DNA from 4 places in the Paenibacillus sp. FSL H7-0918 genome. Region 3 is predicted to be linked to each of the others. Evidence: riboswitches for the same ligand, from Rfam matches in the RefSeq annotation. Region 3 holds a riboswitch; each other region holds the start of a gene.
What was found. Region 3 has a riboswitch for cyclic di-GMP ahead of MHI15_RS18180 (glycosyl hydrolase). Riboswitches for the same ligand answer to the same signal wherever they lie in the genome.

Region 1 (4,591 bases), on a different contig from region 3:
TCCATCTGCAGATACGATCTCAATATTCTCGAAGCTCTGGCGAGAGACCCAATCCTTCCCCTCCCCCCAAGAAGCTCCGGCAACCGGAGGATCAGCCTTCAGATTAGGATTATTACTTAGAAATACCTTTGGCGCTCGTTTAATAGCAATACCATAGAAGAAAAATCCCACATAGATTAGAATCCCTATGATGATTACAGCGCTAATAATGAACCATATCAATTCGCCTTCGCCATCCCCTCTACATTTCTTTTCCAACAAGAGTATACCATCTACTTAGAATGCACCAAACTATCGCAATCATGACATACAAATAGAGCCGCCATCGGAACACTCCCGAAAGCGACTCTATGTTGATCTACCCTTTATTATTTATTCTTTTTGGAGAACTTGGTTCTCATTAATAATCCGATAAGTGCAAAACCTAAACCTGCTACATAGTAAGGTGCAGGACTTGATTCACCCGTTTTTGGCAATTCCTTCACAGGTGGCTTACCTAATGGGATCGTATCGTCCACTACGATGATTTCATCAGGTGTTGGTGTTGGCGTTGGTGTCACTGCCGGTACCGGACCTAATGGGATCTCATCATCATCAACAAGTACTTCTGTGCTATTCGACGGTGTTGGTGTTGGTACTGGCGATGGTGTCGGCGAAGCTACAGGCCCAAGCGGCACAGGATCTTCTGCAAGAACTATAGTGCCAATTACGGATGATGGCGTTGGTGTCGGGAACACCGAAGTCTCTGGTGTCGACGTTGGTGTTACCTCTGGTGTTACCGTTGGTGTTGGTGTTACCTCTGGTGTTACCGTTGGTGTTGGCGTTACCTCTGGTGTTACCGTTGGTGTTGGTGTTACCTCTGGTGTTACCGTTGGTGTTGGTGTTACCTCTGGTGTTACCGTTGGTGTTGGTGTTACCTCTGGCGTTACCGTCGGTGTTGGCGTTGGTCTGCTCGCGTCACTGTTGGCGTTGGCGTCGGCGTTGGTGTTACTGTCGGTGTCGGTGTCACTGTCGGCGTTGGTGTCACTGTCGGCGTTGGTGTCGGCGTCGGTGTTGGTGTTGGTGTCACTGTCGGCGTCGGTGTTGGCGTCGGCGTCGGTGTTGGCGTTGGTGTCGGCGTTGGTGTCACTGTCGGCGTTGGTGTTGGCGTTGGTGTCACTGTTGGCGTCGGCGTTGGTGTCGGTGTCGGCGTCGGCGTCACTGTCGGTGTTGGTGTCGGCGTCACTGTCGGTGTCGGTGTTGGCGTCGGCGTCGGTGTCGGCGTTGGTGTCACTGTCGGCGTTGGTGTCGGCGTCGGTGTCGGTGTCGACGTTGGTGTCACTGTCGGCGTCGGTGTTGGTGTCACTGTCGGCGTTGGTGTCACTGTCGGCGTTGGTGTCACTGTCGGCGTCGGCGTTGGTGTTGGCGTCACTGTCGGCGTCGGTGTTGGTGTTGGTGTCGGTGTCGGCGTTGGTGTTGGTGTCACTGTCGGCGTCGGTGTCGGTGTTGGTGTCACTGTCGGCGTCGGTGTTGGTGTCGGTGTTGGTGTCACTGTCGGCGTCGGTGTTGGTGTCGGCGTCGGTGTTGGTGTCGGTGTTGGTGTTGGTGTCGGTGTCTGCGTTGGTGTCGGCGTTGGTGTCACTGTCGGCGTTGGTGTCGGCGTTGGTGTCACTGTCGGCGTGGGACATGGTGTTGGCGTCGGTGTCACTGTCGGCGTTGGCGTTGGCGTCACTGTCGGCGTCGGCGTCGGTGTTGGCGTTGGTGTTGGTGTCACTGTCGGCGTTGGTGTTGGTGTCACTGTCGGCGTTGGTGTCACTGTCGGCGTCGGTGTCGGTGTTGGTGTCGGCGTTGGTGTCACTGTTGGTGTTGGTGTCGGCGTTGGTCCAGGTTCATCACCATCGTATGGATAGTGGTGAAATTCACCACCACCAGTACCTTTGAGTGAAGCCGCCACTAAAGTACCGTTAATCTGACCATTAATAAAATCAACATGAGCATAGGGGGCAAGTATGCTTCCCATTACACCTATGCCTGCCATATCAAGATACGCAGCTTGGCTAAAGTTAAGCAAAATTTTCTTGCTGTTCAACACGTTATTAGGTAGAAATCCGAAGTTTTTCATTTTTACGTTAGAACCATCAATATTAATAATTGCAGTAGATCCTGAAGGAACATTTATTGTAATTCCGTAGGTATTAGAGACGTTATCTCCTGAAACATTAAAAACATTGACCGCAGGATCTGTACCTGTCAGGGTAAGGCTGCCATATTGGTACACTGTTGTTCCATTCGCCGGCAATGCTGCAAGTTCTGCTGATTTGTCCTTCAAAGACTGACCTACGGCTGAAAAGTCAATCGTACTCCCCTGTCTTTTTGCACCACCCTTGAGGAGCGTTACATTCCCTGAAAAATCTCCCCCGTACACGATATTCCCATAAACAGTACCTCCGTTGAAAGTAAGATTCCCTCCAACAACAAGTGTGTCAGTCAGGGAAACCTCTGCTGCGGTCAACCTATCTCCAACACTATAGTTGGTTAAGTTAACGTTACCTCCAGCAGCAAACCTTCCTTCCGTATCCGAAACTGTCGTTATATCCCCTAGAATAAACACGTTGTAGACCGCTGCAATTCCCAATGTAGAAGAACTACTAGCTCCAGCAACTCCAGCTCCCAATGAGGAAAGCCCACTACCTACCGTCAAAATCCCAGCTAATACAAGCGAGAGTAACGGTTTTATTCTTCTTTTCAAATGGCACACCTCCTAAAACTATGATTTATATTAATCAGAATAATTACCAGAAACTCTAAAGGACCTAACAACAAAAAAGACCGCCAAAAAGAAGTGAAATTCCCTTCTCATGGCAGTCGGACGGTCATTGTGCCTTTAAGACACTTTAGACTCCTGGACTTTGCGTCCCGCCCTTTCAGACGGTTTGCTATTATCATGACTATATATATGTATTACACTGCAAGTCCAGAACTGGTAGCTGAAGCATTCTATCCAATAACAGTCTATGACTTTTAATACTTTTGAATTAATAACAGTTTAGCTCCCGACACCCACAATTGTCAATCAATTCCTTTCGATAATTCCCCGCATTAGTACCACACAAAAAAAGCGCCTAAAGGCGCTTCGCATAAGGTTTTTCATTAAATTTTAAAGTAACTGTATATAGCCCAATATGGATATCCATAAGGGAACACTCAGAATTAAACCAAAAAACAATCCACGCTGGAGGCTGCCCTCTTTTTCCATCATAATTCTCCTTTATTTGCGTTCGATACATTAATTTTTATTATTACAATTTTTAATATAATTTATTCTTCGTTATTAAGTTGTGAATTTAATCACATTGGATAAACTGTTTAGAAATACCATTGATTATTTTTGGAATATCGGGGTAGAATACGAATATACGTTCCTATTAGAGGTGATGAGATTCATGCATAGAGCAGAAAGCAGGGACAACATGCTGGTGAAATCTTATTTATTGCTTCCGATGATTTTATCAGCTTTCGAACGGGACTCCGCCATTTTATCTACACACTTACGAACACCCGCCCCTTATCTGGAGGTGCTTGGAACAGCTGCTGCAGTAGCTACAACAGATCTAAGGGATGTTCGTGCAGAAATGAGAAGACGGGGAATCAAGGTGTATGAGCAAAACAGACTTAATACTGGAATTGAAGCCAAGTATATATGTCGTGGCTATCATGAACGAATGCTGCTGTTGAATGACATTGTTGCGGCTCAGGCTGCCATCCATATGCGCAGATACCTAGGGCTGGATATTTCATCTTTTAAGAGTTACGAAGAACAGTACCAGATTAAGTAAAGCTGTATAGAAGCCGCTGCGCTCTCTCCCCCCAATCAATTAGTGAACAAAAAAATAGGCCTTACCATGGGAGTTGGCAAGACCTGAGAGAGATATACCACAAAACACTGGGGGGTGTTTGGTGTCTCTAATATATACCTCGAACCTGAAAAAAAGCTGATAGGCACATAAAAATTACATTAAAAATATTGTTCGCCGTTCAGAAGTGATTAGAGTGCTCCCACAAGCTTAGCCGACCTTTAGCTGGAATTGGATGGCTTAATGGATGAACCCGTTCAAGCTTCCAGGCAAACCGTCCTTCACTATAGTCGCCAAAATCATATTCGTTCCCATTGATCCATTCCCTTAAATCCACCTCTGGAGTAACCACATAACATCCCGCGAGCTGACCTGTAGCAATAATAGCTCCTGTCGGCAAATTATTCGCTGTATAGCCATGTTTCGCCAATACTGATTTGTACGGTTCCTGTTCACAAATCTTTTTGTCAATCCTCATTCCGGCATGGATGCCTAACTCGCCGCGGTAGGCTGTTCTCCATGAACGAGTTTCAAACTCTTTTTCACCAAGAGCAATTAAAGTCGCCCAAGGCTGCCGTATTGTTATACACCGCATGATATTTATCCCCTTCGTTTATGTTGGACGTTTGTCACGGATGCACGGATCTCGATCTCGCGTTGTGTAATCTTGCTCACCTTGACCTGATAAATTAAATAATCCCAACCGTTTGGTCGATACTCATTTCCATCATTGATCGCCTCTAAAATAAGAACATTTA
Region 2 (4,591 bases), on a different contig from region 3:
TTGCCATTAATCCGTAACGTAGTTTGGTTAACGCTTTTGAAGCCAGAAGATTTGGATGTTGATTCGACAATCAAATTTTCGCCCTCAGTATAGTAAGTGAATTCAATTTTTAACCCATCGACATCAAGTGAAGTGAACTGCTTTTCTTCTTTAGGTTTGTTTATAGTGATCCAATTCTTAGTAGTATCACGTTTCTCAATGACAGCATCCTTTAATATAAGTTTCATTGGAACATCGGACCAGTCGTTATACCATTCCGGAGATTCGAATTGAAATAAATGCTGGTAGCTTTCGGAATGATCTCCTTTCAAATTCCAACCCCCAGTGATTGTTTGATCACCTATAACCAACTGAGCGGTATTATAGTGGACAATTCCTTTTTTAAGCGAATCATTTTCATCTATTAGAATTTGGATATCCAAAGGGGTAACCACTAGCTGATCTAAGGTTATACCGGTCTTTTCTTGAAATTCAGGACTGTTATACAGTTTCTTAGTGTAAATCGCCTCACTTGCTTTTTTTCCATCTGCGTTAAAATCGAACTTCCACGTACCTGAAAATCGTTTCGCTTCTTCAATGTAACTAAAATGAAGACTAGCTTCCTTCCAATCTGATTCAGTTATATTGAAAACCTGTTCAATAAATAAATCCGATCCTTCGTTAGGCATGATGGTTGGAATTGCTTCATTCTTTTGACCACCAGTACTAACTACCAAATGTGGATTACCCCGTCCTAAGTCAGATGGTGATGCAGCGACTTTGTAACGGATAATGGTTTGATTGGAAACCTGTCGAACGGATTCGATTTGAATGCTTGGATATTGCTTAACTCCAGTATCGATAGTATCCCCTGCTTGATGATTAGATTGTAAGGGAATATTCTGATCACGGTAAAAAATGAGATTCCGTGCTTCAAACCTGTAGTCCTTTTTATCATCCTTTAATGTATCAGGTGTCTCATATACTCCAATGAGTTTCTGGCTTTCAGGATCGTATTCTAAATAACCGTATACCTTTGCCTTGGCACCGGATTCATTAGTCATGATGTTTTCCTCTGTAGCAAATCCAGTATATTTGGATAGATCAGATTTAGTATCAAGTGATAACAGCATTTTCATTTTTTCTCCATCAGTTACAACACCGTTCAAATTCATTGTTACTCCTGAACTGGAAGTTTGAAGATTATACTGTTGACCGATGCCGTTATTTAATGCATTGCTCACACTTCGACCACCAATTTTATCCCAATTAATCGTCATACTAGCGAATACAGGAATGGCTACAAGTAAGAGGCAAGAGAAGACAATACTGATAGGAATAACCTTTTTATTAGACCTAGGAGTATTCTGGGAGGCATGCAGATTTCTTTGACGTGTATAAGCTTCTTGTTTTATGGCAGTCCACATCAAATCATAATCCGGTCGGGGAATATGTTTATCTTTTTCAATATACAGACTCATTACTATTCAGCTCCTTTAGTTGGGTTCCACCCATTCTATTTAGTATTTTAAGTCCCTTGTTCAGTCTGGATTTTACAGTTCCTTCGGGTATGCTCATAACTTTAGAGATCTCGGGTACAGTCAATTCGTTTATAAAACGAAGGACTACTACCATTCTGATTTTGTCGGAAAGCTGACTGTATAACCCTTGTAATTCTTTTTTAGTTTCCTGTCGATCCAAACGTTTTTCTACAGGGTTTGATTCCTCAGACCTGGATAGTAAATAATTACGTACTTCTTTCATCCACCCCGTCTTACGCCTTTTGATCACACTGTTGCACTCATTCGAAGCAATTCGTAAAATCCAAGCTTTCAAGTTTCTTACCTTCGACTTATCCGCTAAGATAACTTTTACAAATACCTCTTGGGAAATATCCTCCGCATCTGCCTGATTTTTCATTAAGTAGTAACAAAAATAATATACTTGTTCTTTATAGAGCTCGAAAATTTCCCGGTCACTCATTTTGCTGCACCCCCTGTCTTTACTGTTCTCATTAATAAGACTTATAAGCGTATGTAATCGTTCATTTTTCATTTTGATTGTAGTATTTCTTCTGAGTATCATAGCGAATTCGAATGGAAGATAAGTCGTTTACAGGTAATTATAACCATGATAAAATTAGCGGTGGGACATGCGTCCGTAATCTATTAAAACTAATTGAATGTCCGCGTTAAAGGTAAAATCATCGAAAGATGATGACACAAAGCCATGGGTCTAAAGCCTTTCGACAGAAGGAAATGATCGCCAGGCCGCCATAGGGATGTCTTATGAAGCATAAAGGATAGCTCTAAGAATATGTAGTCTATTTTGAGCTCTTTTATTATTTCGACCTATACGGCGTTACATTATCGCAAGGGGCCGAAAGGGGAAGTACATGAACAGTTTTTTCAAAACAATAGGTACTAGTTTGGCAGTAGGTGCTTTATTGCTGTCCGGAACGATCGGATGGATGTCTAATCCAGGAGTAGTGTCAGCAGCTACCTCAACAGTAGTAACCGCGGATCAGATGATCAGCAAAGTAACGGCAGCCTCCAAAGCAATAAAGAATTTCCATCTGGATGTGACCAAAAAACAGGATATTCAAAGCGGCGGGGTGCGTATCAGCAACACCAACACTCTGAAGCTGGATATCAACCGTCTGCCGAATTTTGCCGCAGCAGGCACTGTCGCTAGTAGTCTTTTAGAAACATCGTACAGTCTATATGCCAATGACAAGGAGTTTTACTATCTTGTAGACGGAAGTGAACTGATCGATGAATCTGAAGATGAAGGTTACGACGATGACGGGGAGCCAATCGATCCTGATGCACAATATTGGCTTGGACTGGAGAAAACGGAATGGGATGCCTTTTACTCTAAAGGCCAATACGATCCTGTTTCCATGCTTGATTCGGTCAAAAGTTATAAAAAATCCATGAAAGTCAGCACTGCTGGCGCACAAACAGTCTTACAATTCACGGTAACCGATCCGACAGCAGCTAAGGGGATAATCAAACTCTATGACCAGGAGAACCTCTGGGATGGAGAGACAGTTCAACCCAAAAGCGTAACGTGGAAATTATTCGTCAATACTAAGACCTGGCAAACGGAAAAGCTGATAGTCGATCTGAGTTATGTGCTGGTAAGTGATGGAGCCAAAGATACATACACCACGAAAATCGAAGCTAAATATTCCAAAAATAATAAAGGTGCAGCCATTGTAAAACCGGCCGAACTAGAATAATAAGGACGATTCATAACGAGCGAAAAGCGCTGTTCAGCGGAACAGCGCTTTTTGTTGTATCCAACAGCAGTTCTTTATTAGTTGACAAGAATAAATCATTGCTGTAATTTATATGTATGCGCATGTATATAATAATTTATCTAAATATAATTTAATGAAAGTTGGGAAAAAGATGATAGCACTAGACACAGCATTAACTTTTCGCAGAGGGCTGACATTAAAAAACCGAGTGGTTATGGCTCCAATGACCACGCGAATGAGCTTTTATGACGGTGTAGTAACACAAGATGAATTGAAATACTATTCGCTAAGAACGGGCGAAGTAGGTGCGGTCATCACTGCGGCAGCAAATGTACAAGAGGGTGGAAAAGGATGGGAAGGTGAACTTAGTGTTTCCTCCGATGAATTTATTCCTAGCCTCAGCCGATTAGCATCTACTATTAAACGAAATGGAACAAAGGCTATTTTACAGCTATTCCATGCAGGAAGAATGACAGATTCAAAAATATTGCGTGGCGTACAACCCGTTTCCTCCAGCGCCATTGCTGCCGAACGCCCGAATGCAGAAATTCCAAGAGCATTAACAGAAGATGAAATTTTCGGTGTAATTGAGGATTTTAAAAAAGCGACTCAACGTGCTATTCAAGCTGGATTTGACGGGGTAGAAATTCATGGAGCAAACACATATTTAATCCAACAATTCTTCTCTCCACACTCCAACCGTCGTGAAGATCAATGGGGAGGAAGCTTAGAGAAAAGATTTAATTTCATTAACCAATTAGTGGATGCAGTTATTGCTGTCGTTGACAATTCAAAGGTTAAGGATTTTATTGTCGGGTATCGTTTTTCTCCAGAAGAATATGAAGAGCCTGGAATTAAAATCACCGATACCTTTTATCTCATTGATAAATTAGCTGATAAAAAGCTGGATTATCTGCATATTTCATTAGGGGACTTCAAGAAAGTATCTGCATCAGAAGATTTTAAAGAAAAATCAATCCTGCAATATGTGCATGAGAAAATCAATGGCCGTATACCTTTAATTGGGGTAGGAGATATCCGTACCAAACAGGACGCAGAGGACACGTTGACAAATGCTGAATTAGTAGCAGTAGGACGCTCTCTTATCATTGATCCTCATTGGACAAGTAAAGTACTGGAGGGTAAAGAAGATCTCATCAGAAGAGTACTTGCTGATCAAGATAGAGAAGAACTTGTAGTAGAGAATGGTATTCTAGAATTCCTTAAATTAATGATGCCTGATCGTTTACGCTAAACCCAAACACAGTTTTGAGGTCTAAATCTATAACGTTCCGCGGTAAATTCCGCGGAACGTTATTTTTCTGTAACGACTCTATTCCCTCTTTA
Region 3 (4,591 bases):
TTCTACCTAACAAATTTTTTTAGTGCATCCGCTCGAAATAAGGCTAAGCGGAAGCTGACGTTTTGATTACAATTCAAATATGCTCGATTTCCATAATTCAAGGAGGGTTCATTCTATGAAAATGGTACTTCTATCAGGCGGTTCAGGTAAACGGTTATGGCCGTTGTCCAACGACTCACGTTCAAAGCAATTTCTAAAGGTACTTGAAAGCCCTCAAGGTGAACCAGAATCCATGGTACAACGTGTCTGGAGACAGCTGGAGGAAGCAGGGATGGCAGAATCATCTTATCTGGCCACCGGCCGTGGCCAAGTAGAAATGATACAAAGCCAACTGGGAAGTCATGTGCCGATTATCGTTGAACCGGAGCGTCGGGATACTTTTCCGGCTATCGCCTTAACAGCTACCTATCTTTATTCAGTGGCAGGTGTTTCTCCAGCGGAGACGGTAGCAATATTGCCTGTTGACCCTTATGTAGAAGCATCTTTTTTCGATACCATAGCTATGCTTGAGGGGACCATGCTGGAAAGTGGAGCAAATCTGGCTCTAATGGGTGTTGTTCCTGAACATGCCTCAGAGAAATACGGATATATTATTCCTACCACCGAAGAGGCGGGGGAAAATGGTTTTATGAAGGTGAGTCACTTTCAAGAGAAACCTGACCGCATACAAGCAGAACAGCTCATCGAGCAAAATGCCTTGTGGAATTGCGGAGTGTTTGCCTTCCGCTTAGGGTACTTGTTAGATATTTTGCAGCGTAAAGGGTTGCCTTTAGGATATGAAGAATTGCAGAAGCAGTATAAGCTATTGTCTTCCATCAGCTTTGATTATGAAGTGGTGGAGAAAGAAGAACATATTGTGGTGCAGCCGTATGATGGATTCTGGAAGGATCTTGGAACGTGGAATACGCTGACAGAGGAAATGAGCAGCAAGCATGTAGGAAAAGGTTTTGTGACGGCGGATTCTGAGGGGACTTGCTTGATTAATGAGCTGGACATTCCGATTACGGTAATTGGTGCGAAGGATCTGATCATTGCGGCTAGCCCGGATGGGATTCTAGTTACCCATAAAGCTGAGAGCCCACGGATTAAAGAAGTGCTGAAGACCTTTGAACAAAGACCGATGTACGAGGAACGCCGTTGGGGTCATTACAAAGTTATTGATTATGTGAAATATGATGAAGGCAATGAAGTGCTGACCAAACGGATTTTTATATCCGAGGGGAATAATATCAGCTATCAATTACATCGCAAGCGTAGTGAAATTTGGACAATCGTCAGCGGCGAAGCAAGTATTGTGCTGAATGAGAAAAAACATAATGTGAAGGCTGGGGACGTGGTACGTATACCGGAAGGAACGAAGCACGCGATCCTTGCTTTGACGGATGTTGAGTTTATAGAGGTACAGACGGGGTCTGAATTAGTAGAAGAAGATAACATACGTATTACTTTAGACTGGAATGATATAGAACTACAACAATTCATTTCATAGGTCTAACCTATCTATTTAACCAATTCAAAATTTCTTGAAACAGGTAAATTGACTCAATTATCAAAAAAAGTCATAAAAACACTAAATATATCATTAATTGTCGTCGATACTTACGGTAAGAGAGATTATTTCTCTTAAATTGAAAAGGCAAACCTATCGAAAGGTAGGGACGCAAAGCTATAGGGCCTTCGAAAGAGTGGCAGCCTGGCTACCGAAAGGGAGATTATTTTGAAAGCTTACCGTACGTATCGATTGTTTGGTGCATTTCTGTCACTCGTCCTGTTTCTGACTGCACTTCCGCTTGCTGTTGGAATTTCGCCGTCTGTTGTCATAGCTGCTTCAAATTCTGGAACGCCAGTTACCCCAGGTGCCTCACCTGAAGCCGTAAAGCTGCTTAACTATTTTTACTCGATCTCAGGAAAAGGTATTATTGCCGGTCAACATGACTATTTAGAAAGTCCAGATGAAATTAACAATATGCTGAAGGGAACCAGCGGACAATATGCGGCTCTTCACGGTTATGAAATGGGTGCGATCAGTGGCCAGTCCGAAGCAACGATGGCTTGGCAACGTCAAAATGTGGTGAACAGCGCCATCAACTGGAATAAAGCGGGCGGGATCGTAGCTATGACTTTTCATGCTAACCTGCCGGGCACCTCTTATGACTGGGATAATGTGAAAAAAACACTTAGCCAGAGTGAGTTCGATAGTTACGTTACACCGGGTACCAAGCAATATAACAATCTGATCGCTGAGCTTGATAAGGTGGCCGTCTCTTTAAAAAGCTTGCGCGATGCCAACGTTCCGGTGCTTTGGAGACCCTATCATGAAATGAACGGGAACTGGTTCTGGTGGGGGAAGAAAAATAACTTTTCTAAACTATGGAATATTATGTATGACCGTTTTGTTAACGTTCATAAATTAAATAATTTGTTATGGGTATGGAGTCCGAATGCTCCCAATGTTTGGTCAGATCCTTATGCGCTAACTTATCCAGGTGCTGATAAAGTAGATATTCTGGCAGCAGATATATACGAAAATGATTACCAGCAAAAATACTATGACAGCTTATTGAGTCTAGCCGCAGGCAAACCGATTGCGATCGGGGAAAATGGTGAAATGCCTAATCTGGAGAAGCTTCAGCAATCGCAAAGTAAATGGACGTATATGATGAGCTGGGGAAAAATGCTTTACGAGAATAACAGTGCAGACACAATCAAAACATTTATGAATAGCAACTATACCCTGACCAGAGATAAATTAAATACTGGTCTGGCACCGACACCTAGCGCCGCACCAGCGCCGGCACCTTCCGAAGAAGAGGGGGAGGCAGCAATTCCTCTCGCGAAGGGGCTTGCAGGAGAGTATTACAACAACATGCAATTGTCGGGAGCAGCAGCTCTTAACAGAACTGATGCAATAATCGATTTCAATTGGCGGCAAGGCTCGCCGGATGCCGCCCTCGGGATTGATCGGTTCTCCATACGTTGGAGCGGTAAAATTAAGTCATTATATAATGAGCAATATACATTTTACACTACCTCAGATGATGGTATCCGTGTCTGGGTGAATGGGGAATCCGTGATTGATAGTTGGACTAAGCAAAGTGGTACTGAGCGTAAGGGCATTATAACGCTGAAGGCTGGCCAGCTATATGATATCAAGGTGGAGTATTACGAGAATGAAGGCGATGCGAGAGTCCGCTTGATGTGGGAAAGTGCTAGTCAAGCTAAAGAGACAGTTCCAGCAAGTGCACTTTTTCTTCCGGATGTCTCCTGATTGATGAAAATTAAAGGTCGATCCTTAGTGGCTCTGCGTTATTGCAGAGCTACTAAGCTATAGTCCTCATTAGGTCAGAAGACGATTGTCCGATAACAGGTATGTTTTTAACACCTGTGGAGGCAGTACAGCTACCGAAAGGAGGATTTATTTGCGTAAATATTATAAGAAAAACAGATTGTTGTTTACTATGTTACCGGTGTTTATTATTTTTTCCTTGCTGCCTTGGGGAGAGGTTAAAAGTCTTCCGAAGGCTATGAGTGTTTCTTCCTCCCTACCTCCGGCTATACCAAGTAATCCTTCGGCTTCTGAAGAAGCCAAGCAACTGCTGAGTAATTTGGTAAATCTACGTGGCAAAGGGCTCTTGTCCGGCCAGCATGATTATCTAGAAAGTCCAGATGAACTGGTTCATAAGCTGAAGAATACTTCGGGACAAAATGCTGTTCTACATGGTTATGAATTAGGGGCGATTAATAATCAATCCGAAGAGACGATCGCAGAACAGCGGCAAGCTGTTATAGACAGTGCAATTGAATGGCATCAAGAGGGTGGCATTGTAGCGATGACCTTCCATCAGAGCTTACCGGGAACCTCTCCAGAGTGGTCCAATGTAAACAGAAGTCTCAGTCAAGAGAAATTTAATGCTTATGTTACACCTGGGACAGCTCAGTATAAGAGGCTAATCTCAGATCTAGACGAGGTTGCTGGATATTTGGGTCAGCTGCGTGATGCCGGAGTTCCGGTCTTATGGCGACCTTACCATGAAATGAATGGTGGTTGGTTTTGGTGGGGGAAAAAGGACAATTTTTCAGAGCTGTGGAGTATTGTCTATGATCGTTTTGTAAACACACACAAGCTAAATAATCTACTGTGGGTGTGGAATCCGAATGCGCCGAATGAATGGTCAGATCCATATGCTGCATATTATCCCGGTGGGGATAAACTCGATGTTCTGGCTGCGGATATCTACAATAACGATTATAAACAGTCCTACTATGAGGATCTGCTCGCATTGGCCGAGGGTAAACCTATCGGAATCGGGGAGAGTGGGCAACTGCCGAACCCGGATGTATTAACTGAGAAACAAAATAAATGGGTCTATATGATGACCTGGGGAAAATTACTGACAGAAAATAATACGCTACAGTCAATTAAAAGCTTTATGAAAGACTCGTTTATAGTATCAAGAGAGGACTATGTTCTCACAACAGGAGGTCCTTCGATAGCACCCGTAACTCCGGTAACCCTAACGGGTTTAACTGGAGAATACTATAACAATACTGATTTAGAGGGAGAAGCGGTACTTATCCGCAATGACCGTAA
Region 4 (4,591 bases), 370 kb from region 3:
GCCTCAGCGTCAGTTACAGCCCAGAAAGTCGCCTTCGCCACTGGTGTTCCTCCACATATCTACGCATTTCACCGCTACACGTGGAATTCCACTTTCCTCTTCTGTACTCAAGCCACCCAGTTTCCAGTGCGACCTCAGGTTGAGCCCAAGGTTTAAACACCAGACTTAAATAGCCGCCTGCGCGCGCTTTACGCCCAATAATTCCGGACAACGCTTGCCCCCTACGTATTACCGCGGCTGCTGGCACGTAGTTAGCCGGGGCTTTCTTCTCAGGTACCGTCACTCCGGTAGCAGTTACTCTACCGGACGTTCTTCCCTGGCAACAGAGCTTTACGATCCGAAAACCTTCATCACTCACGCGGCGTTGCTCCGTCAGGCTTTCGCCCATTGCGGAAGATTCCCTACTGCTGCCTCCCGTAGGAGTCTGGGCCGTGTCTCAGTCCCAGTGTGGCCGTTCACCCTCTCAGGTCGGCTACGCATCGTCGCCTTGGTGGGCCGTTACCCCACCAACTAGCTAATGCGCCGCAGGCCCATCCCTCAGTGACAGATTGCTCCGTCTTTCATTCTTCTCTCAGGAGAAAAAAGAAATTATCCGGTATTAGCTACCGTTTCCGGTAGTTATCCCAGTCTGAAGGGCAGGTTGCCTACGTGTTACTCACCCGTCCGCCGCTAAGTTATTTTGAAAGCAAGCTTTCAAAATAACTCCGCTCGACTTGCATGTATTAGGCACGCCGCCAGCGTTCGTCCTGAGCCAGGATCAAACTCTCCAATTAGTATTGAAAAGAGCGATATGCTCATTTTGAAACATCTGACGAGAAAATTAATTCTCTAATTTTGGATTTCACTTGCGTGATTTCCTACTCACTCGTTGTTCAGTTTTCAAAGATCAAGTTCTCGTTGGCGCCGTTTAATGTCTCAGCAGCAACTCTTATAATATATCATGTTGTTTTCAGAAATGCAAGCTTTATTTTTCGAAGCTTTTTATCAGCCTCGTCTATATCGCCTGTACGCTGTCTAACAACGCTTACCTATAATACCCCAACTATTAATAGAAAAGCAACCCCTAATATAAAAATAAACAACTGGCTTAATAATTAAGCCAGTTGTTTATTTAATAGAGTTATGTTTCTAGCGACGAACTTAATAGTATTTTGCCGCAGTATATTTGCTTGAGGCTTTAATTAAATCGGTTTTCTTATCACTCTTTGCAAGTCCTGCATCCACTGTAGTATCAATGGTAACCCACTTCCCATTAAGCAACACTTCGTTCCATGCATGATATTGCGTAACGTAGCTTGTATTCCCCATTACCAACTTAGCAGGAACATCTACACTCCGCAGCATTGCGGCAAAAAGAGAAGCGTAATCATAGCAAATCCCTTTTTTAGTAGTCAATGTCTTATCGATGCTTGGAATATAATCAGTAGTTACACTATTTGCAAGAGAGTAATCATATTGTACATTCGCAACTACATAGTTATAGATCGCTTTAACTTTCTCTTCGTCTGTTGTTTTGCCTTGTACTAATTGTTTAGCTTTGACAATCGCTTTATCAGAAGAACTCCATTTCACATTCTGTACGGAGCCCAAATATACGGAATTCGAGTCACTCATGGTTACGTCTACTACTTCGGAATATAATGCTTTGTATTTATTGCCGGTTGTGTTCTCCAGAACAGAAACCTTATAAGTCCCATTTCCTTGTTGCAAAGGGAAGTCCTCAGCTTGTCCAGAAGCATACAAGTTATATGTATAGCTGCTGTTATCTTTGGTGATCATGAGTTTGATTCTTTTATCTTTCGGAATATCATAGTTAATACCAATCACACCTTGAGCCACTTTGGATGTAATCAACCAGCTGGCATCTGCACTTGCAGCTTGAGCTGTACTTACCGGAACTGAAGTCATTAGGACGAACAACGCCACCAGCATAAAATAAACCTTTTTCACGGATAAAACTCCTTTCGGTAGCTGGCTGCCATCCTTTCGGGAAGGCCCTTTAGCTTTGCGTCCCTACCTTTCGATAGGTTTGCCGTTATCGTATAAGCTCTATCTGTTCTAGCTTTACTAGATATAATTGATAGAATCCATTTGAAACAAACAAAAAAAGCCTCTTCATTCGGTAGCTGGCTGCCATCCTTTCGGGAAAAGGCCCTTTAGCTTTGCGTCCCTACCTTTCGGAAGGTTTGCCGTTATCGTGTTTAGCTTTCATAGTATAATACTATCATATTTATAGTTGTGAACAAGACCTAATTTACTAGATTACCCATTATTTTATAAATATCTCCCGGTATTTGTGTTTTCTTGTCATTCACTATTCTCCTTTTGTTAATTTGGCATGAACAATCAGCCGATGCGTTGGATTCACTAGCGGATCACATGTAATCAGAGTAAGAATCTTATCCTTGTCATTCCCGTCAAGAACGGAGACATCACTCGGATCTACAACAGAAATATCGTATACCTCATAGTTAAACACCTGATCACTAGTCTTTACCGTGATAACATCCCCCACAACAACCTCATTCAATCTGTTAAACAAACGCCCCGTAGTTCTAGCCCGATGCGCCGCGATTGCAGCATTCCCGATCTCTCCAAGGGGTGCCGTTTCTTTCATATGGGCTGCAGCATGTTTCATATTAGCTTTTGTAGCCCCTTCTAATACAGGCAGCTTCAAATCAATCTTATCGATTTCAATTAGTGCGATTACTTTGCCACCGACTGCAATCTCCGGTTCAGGCTTTTCTGTCTCTTGGGGTTGGGGCTGTGCCTGAGCATCCAGAACCGATTCCTCTGCTAACAGCTGAGTAACTTCAGCATACCTGCTCTTTAGATCTGGCTGGGGAGTACTATCGGCAGTGCTTAGTTCAGCCGTTTCTAATAACTTCTCCTGCTGCCTGTCGTTGTACCACTCGTTAGCTGTCGGATATAACATGATAAGTATCCCAGCCAGTATGAGTAGATAGGAGAATTTACGCAATGTTATTCACCTCCGTATATTGTTTCTATGGTTATATACAAATCAAGCAGAAACAGCTACTTGCCTTTAAGCATAGCAACTCCTTCTGCCTGAAATTAATGTTTAAAATACCCATTTACGACTTCCAAAGAAATTGATGATCACCGTGATAAAGGTAACCAGCACCTTGGAGATCAAGACTTGAATACCTAGTTTGTCTGTCAACAGATGCATTAACAGCAGTGATATTCCGAGCACTACCAGATTCAGCACGATAAACTTGACCAGCTGTACGCGGTCGAAGCCTTCTTTATTCCCCCGGTTGCGATCACGAAAGGTAACTTTTTTATTCAAAATAAAGCTATTCGCCGTGCCTGCACTATAGGAGATCACCTGCGCCAATGCGTATACCATCCCTAGTGAATTCAACAATGTGAAAATCACAAAATCAATAAGCGTATTGAGCAAACCTACGGCATTAAATTTGAGGAACTGTATGAATGCAGCGCGCAAGTTCTTATCTGACATCATTGTGGTCCTTCCGGCGGTCCAGTTGTTCTTCGTTCTGGTAGCCTTTAGTCTCACTAACAATATATAGCGGTCTATCTTTAGACTCGTCATAAATCCGTCCGATATACTCCCCAATCACACCCAACAGCATCAGAACAATACCGTTAAAGAGCAGATTGACACCTACAATGGAAGCCCAGCCCGGAACCGTCCAGGAGGTGAAAAATATCCTTTGGAACAAGACGAAAAATAAATAGAGAAAGCTAGAAAATGAAAGAAAGAATCCAATATACGTAGCAATCTTAAGGGGCTTATATGAAAAAGAGGTGATGCCATCTAACGCAAAACGAATCATTTTCTTCAGCGGATATTTGGTTTCTCCGGCAAAACGTTCTTCCCGTTCATATTCCACCATAGTCTGCTTGAAGCCAACCCAGCTCACCAAACCTCTGACATAGCGGTTCTTTTCTTTAAGTCCCCGCAGGACATCACATACCTTACGGTCAATAAGACGGAAATCGCCTGTATCCGTAGGAATATCCACACTTGTCATACTGCTGAGCAGGCGGTAAAAAAGCTTCGCGGTGACCTTTTTGAACATCGTTTCTCCGTGGCGCTTCAGGCGTTTCGCATATACAACGTCGTAGCCCTCTTTCCACTTCTCGATCATTTGCAGAATGACCTCCGGAGGATCCTGAAGATCAGCGTCAATAACAACAACCGCTTGACCTTCGGCATAGTCCATGCCAGCTGTAATCGCTACCTGATGTCCGAAATTACGCGAGAAGTCAATCAGCTTGACATGCTCGTCTCGTTCACAGATCTCCCGAATCATCTGGGCGGAACGATCACGACTGCCGTCATTGACGAAGACCAGCTCATAAGTATCGCCGCACTCGTCCATTACTTTTTTCAAACGTTCATAAGTATGGCTAATTACTTGCTCCTCATTGAACATGGGTACAATCACACTATATCTGGCTTTCACCTTTATTCCTCCTACAAGCTTTTTGGAGCGTTACATCCATCTACACTTCATAATAACGCTGCATTCATAAACTTATTTTATAGATTTTTATTAAATCCTAGAAAACCCAAGTAGGGAACCAACGCAGCATATCT

Region 1: it holds a riboswitch for cyclic di-GMP, as region 3 does, so the genes downstream of both, MHI15_RS29420 (choice-of-anchor A family protein) here and MHI15_RS18180 (glycosyl hydrolase) in region 3, are expected to answer to the same signal.
Region 2: it holds a riboswitch for cyclic di-GMP, as region 3 does, so the genes downstream of both, MHI15_RS26565 (DUF6612 family protein) here and MHI15_RS18180 (glycosyl hydrolase) in region 3, are expected to answer to the same signal.
Region 4: it holds a riboswitch for cyclic di-GMP, as region 3 does, so the genes downstream of both, MHI15_RS19705 (transglutaminase-like domain-containing protein) here and MHI15_RS18180 (glycosyl hydrolase) in region 3, are expected to answer to the same signal.

The regions. Positions count from the first base shown of each region.
Region 1 covers NZ_JBBOWJ010000006.1:146,440-151,030, reverse strand. The annotation lists gene MHI15_RS29430 (alpha/beta hydrolase) at 1-261, opposite strand, end outside; gene MHI15_RS29425 (LPXTG cell wall anchor domain-containing protein) at 369-737, opposite strand; gene MHI15_RS29420 (choice-of-anchor A family protein) at 926-2,728, opposite strand; cyclic di-GMP riboswitch class I at 2,837-2,927, opposite strand; gene MHI15_RS29415 (hypothetical protein) at 3,423-3,815, shown strand; gene MHI15_RS29410 (ASCH domain-containing protein) at 4,015-4,428, opposite strand.
Region 2 covers NZ_JBBOWJ010000004.1:356,532-361,122, reverse strand. The annotation lists gene MHI15_RS26575 (DUF4179 domain-containing protein) at 1-1,460, opposite strand, end outside; gene MHI15_RS26570 (RNA polymerase sigma factor) at 1,444-1,962, opposite strand; cyclic di-GMP riboswitch class I at 2,166-2,257, shown strand; gene MHI15_RS26565 (DUF6612 family protein) at 2,375-3,223, shown strand; gene MHI15_RS26560 (NADH-dependent flavin oxidoreductase) at 3,378-4,499, shown strand; gene MHI15_RS26555 (CapA family protein) at 4,578-4,591, opposite strand, start outside.
Region 3 covers NZ_JBBOWJ010000002.1:934,234-938,824, reverse strand. The annotation lists gene MHI15_RS18185 (sugar phosphate nucleotidyltransferase) at 116-1,489, shown strand; cyclic di-GMP riboswitch class I at 1,626-1,705, shown strand; gene MHI15_RS18180 (glycosyl hydrolase) at 1,718-3,268, shown strand; gene MHI15_RS18175 (glycosyl hydrolase) at 3,420-4,591, shown strand, end outside.
Region 4 covers NZ_JBBOWJ010000002.1:1,307,044-1,311,634, forward strand. The annotation lists rRNA gene MHI15_RS19700 (16S ribosomal RNA) at 1-773, opposite strand, end outside; gene MHI15_RS19705 (transglutaminase-like domain-containing protein) at 1,141-1,950, opposite strand; cyclic di-GMP riboswitch class I at 1,964-2,044, opposite strand; cyclic di-GMP riboswitch class I at 2,119-2,201, opposite strand; gene MHI15_RS19710 (class D sortase) at 2,315-2,980, opposite strand; gene MHI15_RS19715 (GtrA family protein) at 3,083-3,490, opposite strand; gene MHI15_RS19720 (glycosyltransferase family 2 protein) at 3,477-4,457, opposite strand; gene MHI15_RS19725 (phospholipid carrier-dependent glycosyltransferase) at 4,555-4,591, opposite strand, start outside.